Regions from separate parts of the Heyndrickxia acidicola genome, predicted to be linked through region 4. Evidence: a T-box and tRNA genes for the amino acid it is inferred to sense, from the RefSeq annotation. Region 4 holds a T-box; the other regions hold tRNA genes.

Region 1 (2,172 bases), 2.7 Mb from region 4:
TCCGTGTCTGGGGGGATATATACAAGTTGTCTGCCTATTTTTACAATTTGTCCTTTATGGTGAAATTCATGTGTGATGGTATGCGTAAAAAGCCATAATACGGTGAGTAAAAAACCTTTATTTCAATAAAAAAAGGGACATCTAATTCATTTGCAATTTGATGTCCCTTTTTCATGCATTTTATAAACTTGTACTTGAAAACAGAACCCCTAAATTAAATAAGTCATTTTTCGGCATAAAAAAAACACTTTAACAGTGTATGAGGTTTGAAAATATAAAAGTAAAAAGAAAGAAAAACGCGCCTTAGAGGATTCGAACCTCTGACCCACAGCTTAGAAGGCTGTTGCTCTATCCAGCTGAGCTAAAGGCGCATCATAATAATCAGTGGCTCCGCAGGTAGGACTCGAACCTACGACCGATCGGTTAACAGCCGATAGCTCTACCACTGAGCTACTGCGGAAGAATAAAAAATGGGCCTAAATGGACTCGAACCATCGACCTCACGCTTATCAGGCGTGCGCTCTAACCAGCTGAGCTATAGGCCCATAATGAAATTTTGGAGCGGGTGATGGGAATCGAACCCACGACAACAGCTTGGAAGGCTGTAGTTTTACCACTAAACTACACCCGCATCATAAGCACTGGAGGCAACACCCGGATTTGAACCGGGGATAAAGGTTTTGCAGACCTCTGCCTTACCACTTGGCTATGCTGCCTTAAAAATGGCTGGGCTAGCTGGATTCGAACCAACGAATGACGGAGTCAAAGTCCGTTGCCTTACCGCTTGGCTATAGCCCAATTTGAATGGGGCGGCTGATGGGAATCGAACCCACGAATGTCGGAACCACAATCCGATGCGTTAACCACTTCGCCACAGCCGCCATAATAGGAACTTTACAGGGGTAGTAGGAATCGAACCCACATCAAAGGTTTTGGAGACCTTCGTTTTACCATTAAACTATACCCCTAAATGGTGGAGGGGGACGGATTCGAACCGCCGAACCCGAAGGAGCGGATTTACAGTCCGCCGCGTTTAGCCACTTCGCTACCCCTCCAAGATTTAAAATCAAAGGGTATATATTCTATTTAATGGTGGCTCGGGACGGAATCGAACCGCCGACACAAGGATTTTCAGTCCTTTGCTCTACCGACTGAGCTACCGAGCCGTATTGATTTATAAATGGCGGTCCGGACGGGACTCGAACCCGCGACCTCCTGCGTGACAGGCAGGCATTCTAACCAGCTGAACTACCGGACCATGTATTGCGGGGGCAGGATTTGAACCTGCGACCTTCGGGTTATGAGCCCGACGAGCTACCAGACTGCTCCACCCCGCGACGATAATATAAACATTATGCATTTTTTAATATGGCGGAGGAAGAGGGATTCGAACCCCCGCGCGGTGTAACCCGCCTGTCGGTTTTCAAGACCGATCCCTTCAGCCAGACTTGGGTATTCCTCCATATTAATTGGTTTAAATCAGGACTAACCTGAATTTTATATGGTGGAGGATGACGGGTTCGAACCGCCGACCCCCTGCTTGTAAGGCAGGTGCTCTCCCAGCTGAGCTAATCCTCCATATAAATGGACCCTGTAGGACTCGAACCTACGACCGGACGGTTATGAGCCGTCTGCTCTAACCAACTGAGCTAAGGGTCCAGTATCGCTATTATTGAAAGGATGGACCTTTCTAATAAAAGAATCAATACACTTTATAGCGGCGGAGGGGATCGAACCCCCGACCTCACGGGTATGAACCGTACGCTCTAGCCAGCTGAGCTACACCGCCATATTTCATTATAAATGGAGCCTAGCGGGATCGAACCGCTGACCTCCTGCGTGCAAAGCAGGCGCTCTCCCAGCTGAGCTAAGGCCCCATATTAGTGGTCGGGAAGACAGGATTCGAACCTGCGACCCCATGGTCCCAAACCATGTGCTCTACCAAGCTGAGCTACTTCCCGTAAAATGGCGCGCCCGAGAGGAGTCGAACCCCTAACCTTTTGATCCGTAGTCAAACGCTCTATCCAATTGAGCTACGGGCGCTTAATGAAAAGTTATTTTGCTGCCGCAAAAAACTTTGGTGCCGAGGACCGGAATCGAACCGGTACGGTAGTCACCTACCGCAGGATTTTAAGTCCTGTGCGTCTGCCAGTTCCGCCACCCCGGCAAGGG
Region 2 (2,172 bases), 2.5 Mb from region 4:
GTTTAGTTCCGACAAGCATAAGATGGATTGCGGCGTGGCGCCTTTTGCCACAGAGCAATACAGATTATGACCTCGAGGAACTAGGAGTAGGAAGGTTTGCTTTTTAACCTTCCACTGTAGCTGGACAATATAAAAGACGATTCAACGTTATTACTTGGTTTCTCATATCTAGTTTTGAGAGAATAATTTTCAAATTTATACTTGATATTTTCTCACAAACATGTATAATAATATATGTCTTAAAGGTTTGGTGGCAATAGCGAGAAGGTCACACCCGTTCCCATCCCGAACACGGAAGTTAAGCTTCTCAGCGCCGATGGTAGTTGGGGGCTGTCCCCCTGTGAGAGTAGGACGTCGCCAAGCTGATATTATTCCGCAGTAGCTCAGTGGTAGAGCTATCGGCTGTTAACCGATCGGTCGTAGGTTCGAGTCCTACCTGCGGAGCCACTTATATGGAGAGCTGTCCGAGAGGTCGAAGGAGCACGATTGGAAATCGTGTAGACGGTCAACGCTGTCTCAAGGGTTCGAATCCCTTGCTCTCCGCCATAATATATTTATGGCCCGTTGGTCAAGCGGTTAAGACACCGCCCTTTCACGGCGGTAACACGGGTTCGAATCCCGTACGGGTCACCAATTAATTAATTTAATAGATACATTGGAGGATTAGCTCAGCTGGGAGAGCACCTGCCTTACAAGCAGGGGGTCGGCGGTTCGAACCCGTCATCCTCCACCATGATATTATCGCGGGGTGGAGCAGTCTGGTAGCTCGTCGGGCTCATAACCCGAAGGTCGCAGGTTCAAATCCTGCCCCCGCAATCTGGTCCCGTAGTGTAGCGGTTATCACGCCTGCCTGTCACGCAGGAGATCGCGGGTTCGATTCCCGTCGGGACCGCCATTTATAAAATACATATTGCTGGAAATCATTTGGCTCAGTAGCTCAGTCGGTAGAGCAAAGGACTGAAAATCCTTGTGTCGGCGGTTCGATTCCGTCCTGAGCCACCATTCATGCCGGCCTAGCTCAATTGGTAGAGCAACTGACTTGTAATCAGTAGGTTGGGGGTTCAAGTCCTCTGGCCGGCACCAGCATTATTTGGAGGGGTAGCGAAGTGGCTAAACGCGGCGGACTGTAAATCCGCTCCTTCGGGTTCGGCGGTTCGAATCCGTCCCCCTCCACCATTATAGGGGTATAGTTTAAAGGTAGAACGAAGGTCTCCAAAACCTTTGGTGTGGGTTCGATTCCTACTACCCCTGCCAATATTATGGCGGCTGTGGCGAAGTGGTTAACGCATCGGATTGTGGTTCCGACATTCGTGGGTTCGATTCCCATCAGCCGCCCCATATGATATAATACAGAACATATAATATCTTATTGATGGGCTATAGCCAAGCGGTAAGGCAACGGACTTTGACTCCGTCATTCGTTGGTTCGAATCCAGCTAGCCCAGTCCTCAGGAAGTATTTTTCCTGAAACGCGGAAGTAGTTCAGTGGTAGAACACCACCTTGCCAAGGTGGGGGTCGCGGGTTCGAATCCCGTCTTCCGCTCCAATGTTGGCGGCATAGCCAAGTGGTAAGGCAGAGGTCTGCAAAACCTTTACCACCGGTTCGAATCCGGTTGCCGCCTCCATAAACATATGCCGGTGTGGCGGAATTGGCAGACGCGCACGACTCAAAATCGTGTTTCTTCGGAAGTGTCGGTTCGACCCCGACCACCGGTATCATTTATAAGGTAGCCAAGCCTTATATCAAAAGACTTTCAACACTTTGTTGGAGGTCTTTTTTTGTTATCTTGCATACGACTATTTTGAAGAAAATCATACGAGATGAATCGTACGAAGTGGAGGGATTAATTTGAGACGTTCAAATGAACTTACAGTTGAAGAAAAGAAATTATTAAAAAGGTCGCTCACAGATGAAGAGGCTATAGAAAAGTTTGAAAGACATTGTATGTTGAAAAAATTAAAACTTGCTACTATTGAATACTGCAGAAATGTGTTTTCCTCTTTCTAAAAAGCGATGGATGGAATTGGGCTTGAAAAGCAGAAAATTGATTTGACACAATCAGATATTGAAAATATTATTTTGTACTTTAAAGAGAGAATAAAGATCGTAGTCAAGTACATGATGAAGGAATTTAAACTGGATGAGTAGAATAAGTCCTAGTGAACTTGGTT
Region 3 (2,172 bases), 3.5 Mb from region 4:
ATCAGGTTGATAGGTTCGAGGTGGAAGTGTGGTGACACATGGAGCTGACGGATACTAATCGATCGAGGACTTAACCAAATAGAAAAGCGAAAGCGACTGTTCAGTTCCGACAAGCATAAGATGGATTGCGGCGTGGTGCCTTTTGCCACAGAGCAATACAGATTATGACCTCGAGGAACTAGGAGTAGGAAGGTTTGCTTTTTAACCTTCCACTGTAGCTGGACAATATAAAAGACGATTCAACGTTTTACTTACTTCTTTATCTAGTTTTGAGGGAACAAAAACTTTTAAAAAAGTTTTTAAAAACCTCTTGAAAAAAAATGAATTTCTGGTATAATAATACTTGTCCGATAAAGAATTGCTTATGCAGAGGTTGAAGGGCAAATTGAAGATCCGGTAATTATGGCGAGAAGGTCACACCCGTTCCCATCCCGAACACGGAAGTTAAGCTTCTCAGCGCCGATGGTAGTTGGGGGCTGTCCCCCTGTGAGAGTAGGACATTGCCGGATTTGATTATTCCGCAGTAGCTCAGTGGTAGAGCTATCGGCTGTTAACCGATCGGTCGTAGGTTCGAGTCCTACCTGCGGAGCCACGCTTCCATAGCTCAGCAGGTAGAGCACTTCCATGGTAAGGAAGAGGTCATCGGTTCGAGCCCGATTGGAAGCTTACCTTTAAAAAACATCTAGATTGGCCCGTTGGTCAAGCGGTTAAGACACCGCCCTTTCACGGCGGTAACACGGGTTCGAATCCCGTACGGGTCACCATAAAAAAATATACAATAATAATGGAGGATTAGCTCAGCTGGGAGAGCACCTGCCTTACAAGCAGGGGGTCGGCGGTTCGAACCCGTCATCCTCCACCATTATTAGCCGGCCTAGCTCAATTGGTAGAGCAACTGACTTGTAATCAGTAGGTTGGGGGTTCAAGTCCTCTGGCCGGCACCAGCGTTATTCGGAGGGGTAGCGAAGTGGCTAAACGCGGCGGACTGTAAATCCGCTCCTTCGGGTTCGGCGGTTCGAATCCGTCCCCCTCCACCATTTCTTTCATATGAAACTCAACTGGACATCATAAAAATGTCTTTTTTATTTGAAACAACAACTCACCATATATTGGGCTATAGCCAAGCGGTAAGGCAACGGACTTTGACTCCGTCATTCGTTGGTTCGAATCCAGCTAGCCCAGCCATTCTTTCATTTACAATTACTGTTTGAAGATACATAGTTATGAGCCATTAGCTCAGTCGGTAGAGCACAGAGAATATACTCCATTGAATTCTCACCAGCGTACCAATCGAGCTTCATCTTGCGAAACCTCCTGAGATTGGGACGTCGTAGATGCTTACAGAGTTCGTAAAACAATCATCAAATTAGTTATCAAAATATATGAGCCATTAGCTCAGTTGGTAGAGCATCTGACTTTTAATCAGAGGGTCGAAGGTTCGAGTCCTTCATGGCTCACTTTTTTAGCTTGTTGACAAGTGCGGAAGTAGTTCAGTGGTAGAACACCACCTTGCCAAGGTGGGGGTCGCGGGTTCGAATCCCGTCTTCCGCTCCATATCTGGGGCCTTAGCTCAGCTGGGAGAGCGCCTGCTTTGCACGCAGGAGGTCAGCGGTTCGATCCCGCTAGGCTCCATACAAAAAATCTTAAGTCCATTGGACTTAAGATTTTTTGTTTTTAATTGAAGTTAAGTAACAATTTAATACGCTGCTCTCTTATCCAGCGTGGAACATACCAGGTGTAATGGTTAAATTTTGTATATAATATGAATAATTTTACTTATTTTGGAATTATATATGCTTAATTTTAAGTGTTTCATGACGGTGTGATGGTATGTTTATACGTAATTATGCACGGTTGAGTCATTTGATTTTGACGTATACAATAGAATTATAGCAGAATAGGGGGTACAATTATGAAAAGTAAAATTACTATCGTGGGAGTTCCTATGGACCTTGGGCAAAGAAATCCAGGAGTTAATATGGGGCCAAATGCTATGCGTTATGCAGGAGTTTCAGAATATTTGGAAGGCCTCGGATATAAGGTAACAGATTATAACGATATAGAAATAGGCAAGGCTGAATATTTAGAAGATCCAAAAATTAATTTACGTAATTTGAAAGCGGTTGCAGATGCAAGTGAAACTCTTGGTGAGAAAGTGGACTCCATTGTGAA
Region 4 (2,172 bases):
AGGATAAATGCTATTCCAAAAGAACCGACAGGAAAATGAAAACATATTGTAAAGGTAGAGGGGGGTTCTTCGGTATTTGAGAAACAGAGGATCAGTAGTCCTTATAAAGGATAACACGGTTTGCCTGATAAAAAGAAAGAGAGACGGCTTGGTGTATTATGTATTCCCGGGCGGCGGTATAGAAGAAGGAGAGACACCTGAAGCAGCCGCTGAGAGAGAGGCACTGGAGGAGCTGGGAGTAAAGGTTGAAATTCATAAGTGTATCTCTAAAATTGAGTATCAAGGTACGCAATACTTTTTTCTTGCAGAAATATTGGATGGAGCTTTCGGTACTGGAAGAGGAAAGGAATACACAGATAAAAATAGAGAACGCGGAACATACTTGCCAATGTGGGTGGAGATAGATAAATTGTCCGCTCTAAATGTAAAACCAATGGAAATGGCATTGAAAATTCAATCGTTATAGATCTAGGCTGTTTTCGCATAGATTGTTGCTTTACATACAAAAGGTAAATCTGTATGTTGCCTGCCTTCTTGGCATCTCTTCGTATGCAATTCTAAAGTTTTTTTATGAACCTAAGGTATATCATCATTTTTTGTCAAATAGCAACAAGGTTTACGAAAAAGAGCCTTTATCAAATAGGCTCCGTTAAGATTCCATATTGATCCTGCTCGTTATTCAGCTCAGCTAAAAAACAACAGATTCTTTTAACATAGCTATATAATATGGCAATATAAGTAAGCCGTTTTTCGATTGTATCAATGTGGGAGCAGTTACATATGTTAATATGAAGATAAAACAAAATTTTTAATGGAAAAGCATGAACGGGGCAGAAGAAAGCAGAATCCCTATTATCAATTGGATTATCCAAAACGGTATAGACTGAGAACGCATAGTGATATATATGTGAGTTTGACAATAGCCAAAATGTATGGTAAAAAAGAGTAAGTATGTTAATAAGGACTTTTTCATTATATTGCTTACTGAGTGACGAATGATAAAATCTGAATGTAACTGAATATGAAAAGGCTTTGAAAGGCTGAAGTAATCTTGCTGTCCCTGTTTAAAGAGAGTCGGTGGAAGGTGCAAACCGATACATATAGCTAAGATGAATTACACCCTGGAGCTTTTATTGTGAAAATAGTAGCAATAAACGGTTATTCACCGTTATTTTTGACTTAAGTGGAGAATGATTTCTCAAGTTGGGTGGTACCGCGATTATAATCGTCCCTTCGTTATACGAAGGGGCGTTTTTATATTCATTGCGAATACCTTGTGTATGGCAAGTGAAAAAAGAAAGAAATCCTTTCTGCAGAAGTGATGGTAGAGAGACTGCTTAAATGAATTTTGCTATTATTTATCTTTACAAAGCTTATTTATGATATGAGGAGTGAATACAATGAATTTATTAGAGGATTTACGATGGCGAGGTATAATTTACCAACAAACGGATGAAGAGGGACTTAAAGAAACACTAGAAAATCAGCATATTTCTCTCTATTGCGGTGTTGACCCTACTGCTGACAGTATGCACATCGGCCATTTACTTCCCTTTTTAACCTTAAGAAGATTTCAACAGCATGGCCACCGTCCGATAGTTGTAGTCGGCGGAGCCACTGGGCTTATTGGAGATCCAAGCGGAAAGAAAGAAGAAAGAAAACTTTTGACTTTAGAAACTGTTCAAGAAAATGTTCAGGGACTTCAAAAGCAGTTTGAGAGAATTTTTGATTTTAAAGGTGAAAATGGGGCTGTCATGACCAATAACTATGACTGGGCAGGCTCAATGAATCTTGTCACATTCCTTCGTGACTTTGGAAAGTATGTCGGTGTAAACTACATGCTTGCTAAGGATACCATCGCCTCCCGACTTGAAACGGGAATATCGTTTACTGAGTTTACGTATACAATCATCCAGGCGATGGACTTTTTGCACCTTTACCAAAACTATGACTGTAAGCTTCAAATTGGCGGAAGTGACCAATGGGGCAATATTACAACAGGCCTTGAGCTGATCAGAAAAGTTGAAGCAGAGGGTGCGAAAGCATTTGGTTTGACCATTCCGCTTGTAACAAAAGCAGATGGAACCAAATTCGGTAAAACAGAGGGCGGAAGTGTATGGCTTGATCCTGAAAAAACATCACCGTATGAGTTTTATCAGTTCTGGTTTAATA

The links. The T-box of region 4 lies ahead of tyrS (tyrosine--tRNA ligase). A T-box ahead of a tRNA ligase gene usually reads a tRNA of that ligase, here a tRNA-Tyr.
Region 1: it has a tRNA-Tyr gene. The T-box ahead of tyrS (tyrosine--tRNA ligase) is inferred to sense a tRNA for this amino acid. The anticodon was not compared.
Region 2: it has a tRNA-Tyr gene. The T-box ahead of tyrS (tyrosine--tRNA ligase) is inferred to sense a tRNA for this amino acid. The anticodon was not compared.
Region 3: it has a tRNA-Tyr gene. The T-box ahead of tyrS (tyrosine--tRNA ligase) is inferred to sense a tRNA for this amino acid. The anticodon was not compared.

Annotation. Positions count from the first base shown of each region.
Region 1 is NZ_KV440953.1:2,764,770-2,766,941, forward strand. It holds partial or broken gene A5N88_RS24400 (DinB family protein) at 1-104, opposite strand, end outside; tRNA gene A5N88_RS12880 (tRNA-Arg) at 298-371, opposite strand; tRNA gene A5N88_RS12885 (tRNA-Asn) at 386-460, opposite strand; tRNA gene A5N88_RS12890 (tRNA-Ile) at 472-545, opposite strand; tRNA gene A5N88_RS12895 (tRNA-Gly) at 558-631, opposite strand; tRNA gene A5N88_RS12900 (tRNA-Cys) at 643-716, opposite strand; tRNA gene A5N88_RS12905 (tRNA-Gln) at 724-798, opposite strand; tRNA gene A5N88_RS12910 (tRNA-His) at 806-881, opposite strand; tRNA gene A5N88_RS12915 (tRNA-Trp) at 898-968, opposite strand; tRNA gene A5N88_RS12920 (tRNA-Tyr) at 972-1,055, opposite strand; tRNA gene A5N88_RS12925 (tRNA-Phe) at 1,091-1,166, opposite strand; tRNA gene A5N88_RS12930 (tRNA-Asp) at 1,182-1,258, opposite strand; tRNA gene A5N88_RS12935 (tRNA-Met) at 1,264-1,337, opposite strand; tRNA gene A5N88_RS12940 (tRNA-Ser) at 1,370-1,462, opposite strand; tRNA gene A5N88_RS12945 (tRNA-Val) at 1,503-1,578, opposite strand; tRNA gene A5N88_RS12950 (tRNA-Ile) at 1,586-1,659, opposite strand; tRNA gene A5N88_RS12955 (tRNA-Met) at 1,716-1,789, opposite strand; tRNA gene A5N88_RS12960 (tRNA-Ala) at 1,805-1,877, opposite strand; tRNA gene A5N88_RS12965 (tRNA-Pro) at 1,885-1,961, opposite strand; tRNA gene A5N88_RS12970 (tRNA-Arg) at 1,967-2,043, opposite strand; tRNA gene A5N88_RS12975 (tRNA-Leu) at 2,079-2,167, opposite strand.
Region 2 is NZ_KV440953.1:2,525,166-2,527,337, reverse strand. It holds rRNA gene rrf (5S ribosomal RNA) at 247-363, shown strand; tRNA gene A5N88_RS11880 (tRNA-Asn) at 373-447, shown strand; tRNA gene A5N88_RS11875 (tRNA-Ser) at 455-546, shown strand; tRNA gene A5N88_RS11870 (tRNA-Glu) at 559-633, shown strand; tRNA gene A5N88_RS11865 (tRNA-Val) at 658-733, shown strand; tRNA gene A5N88_RS11860 (tRNA-Met) at 743-816, shown strand; tRNA gene A5N88_RS11855 (tRNA-Asp) at 820-895, shown strand; tRNA gene A5N88_RS11850 (tRNA-Phe) at 927-1,002, shown strand; tRNA gene A5N88_RS11845 (tRNA-Thr) at 1,008-1,083, shown strand; tRNA gene A5N88_RS11840 (tRNA-Tyr) at 1,093-1,176, shown strand; tRNA gene A5N88_RS11835 (tRNA-Trp) at 1,181-1,254, shown strand; tRNA gene A5N88_RS11830 (tRNA-His) at 1,263-1,338, shown strand; tRNA gene A5N88_RS11825 (tRNA-Gln) at 1,374-1,445, shown strand; tRNA gene A5N88_RS11820 (tRNA-Gly) at 1,472-1,546, shown strand; tRNA gene A5N88_RS11815 (tRNA-Cys) at 1,552-1,625, shown strand; tRNA gene A5N88_RS11810 (tRNA-Leu) at 1,635-1,716, shown strand; gene A5N88_RS24930 (hypothetical protein) at 1,850-2,008, shown strand.
Region 3 is NZ_KV440953.1:3,561,157-3,563,328, forward strand. It holds rRNA gene A5N88_RS16660 (23S ribosomal RNA) at 1-78, shown strand, start outside; rRNA gene rrf (5S ribosomal RNA) at 393-509, shown strand; tRNA gene A5N88_RS16670 (tRNA-Asn) at 518-592, shown strand; tRNA gene A5N88_RS16675 (tRNA-Thr) at 594-666, shown strand; tRNA gene A5N88_RS16680 (tRNA-Glu) at 690-764, shown strand; tRNA gene A5N88_RS16685 (tRNA-Val) at 787-862, shown strand; tRNA gene A5N88_RS16690 (tRNA-Thr) at 869-944, shown strand; tRNA gene A5N88_RS16695 (tRNA-Tyr) at 954-1,037, shown strand; tRNA gene A5N88_RS16700 (tRNA-Gln) at 1,111-1,185, shown strand; tRNA gene A5N88_RS16705 (tRNA-Lys) at 1,385-1,457, shown strand; tRNA gene A5N88_RS16710 (tRNA-Gly) at 1,480-1,554, shown strand; tRNA gene A5N88_RS16715 (tRNA-Ala) at 1,560-1,632, shown strand; gene rocF (arginase) at 1,913-2,172, shown strand, end outside.
Region 4 is NZ_KV440953.1:17,707-19,878, forward strand. It holds gene A5N88_RS00065 (NUDIX hydrolase) at 77-466, shown strand; T-box leader at 1,024-1,236, shown strand; gene tyrS (tyrosine--tRNA ligase) at 1,401-2,172, shown strand, end outside.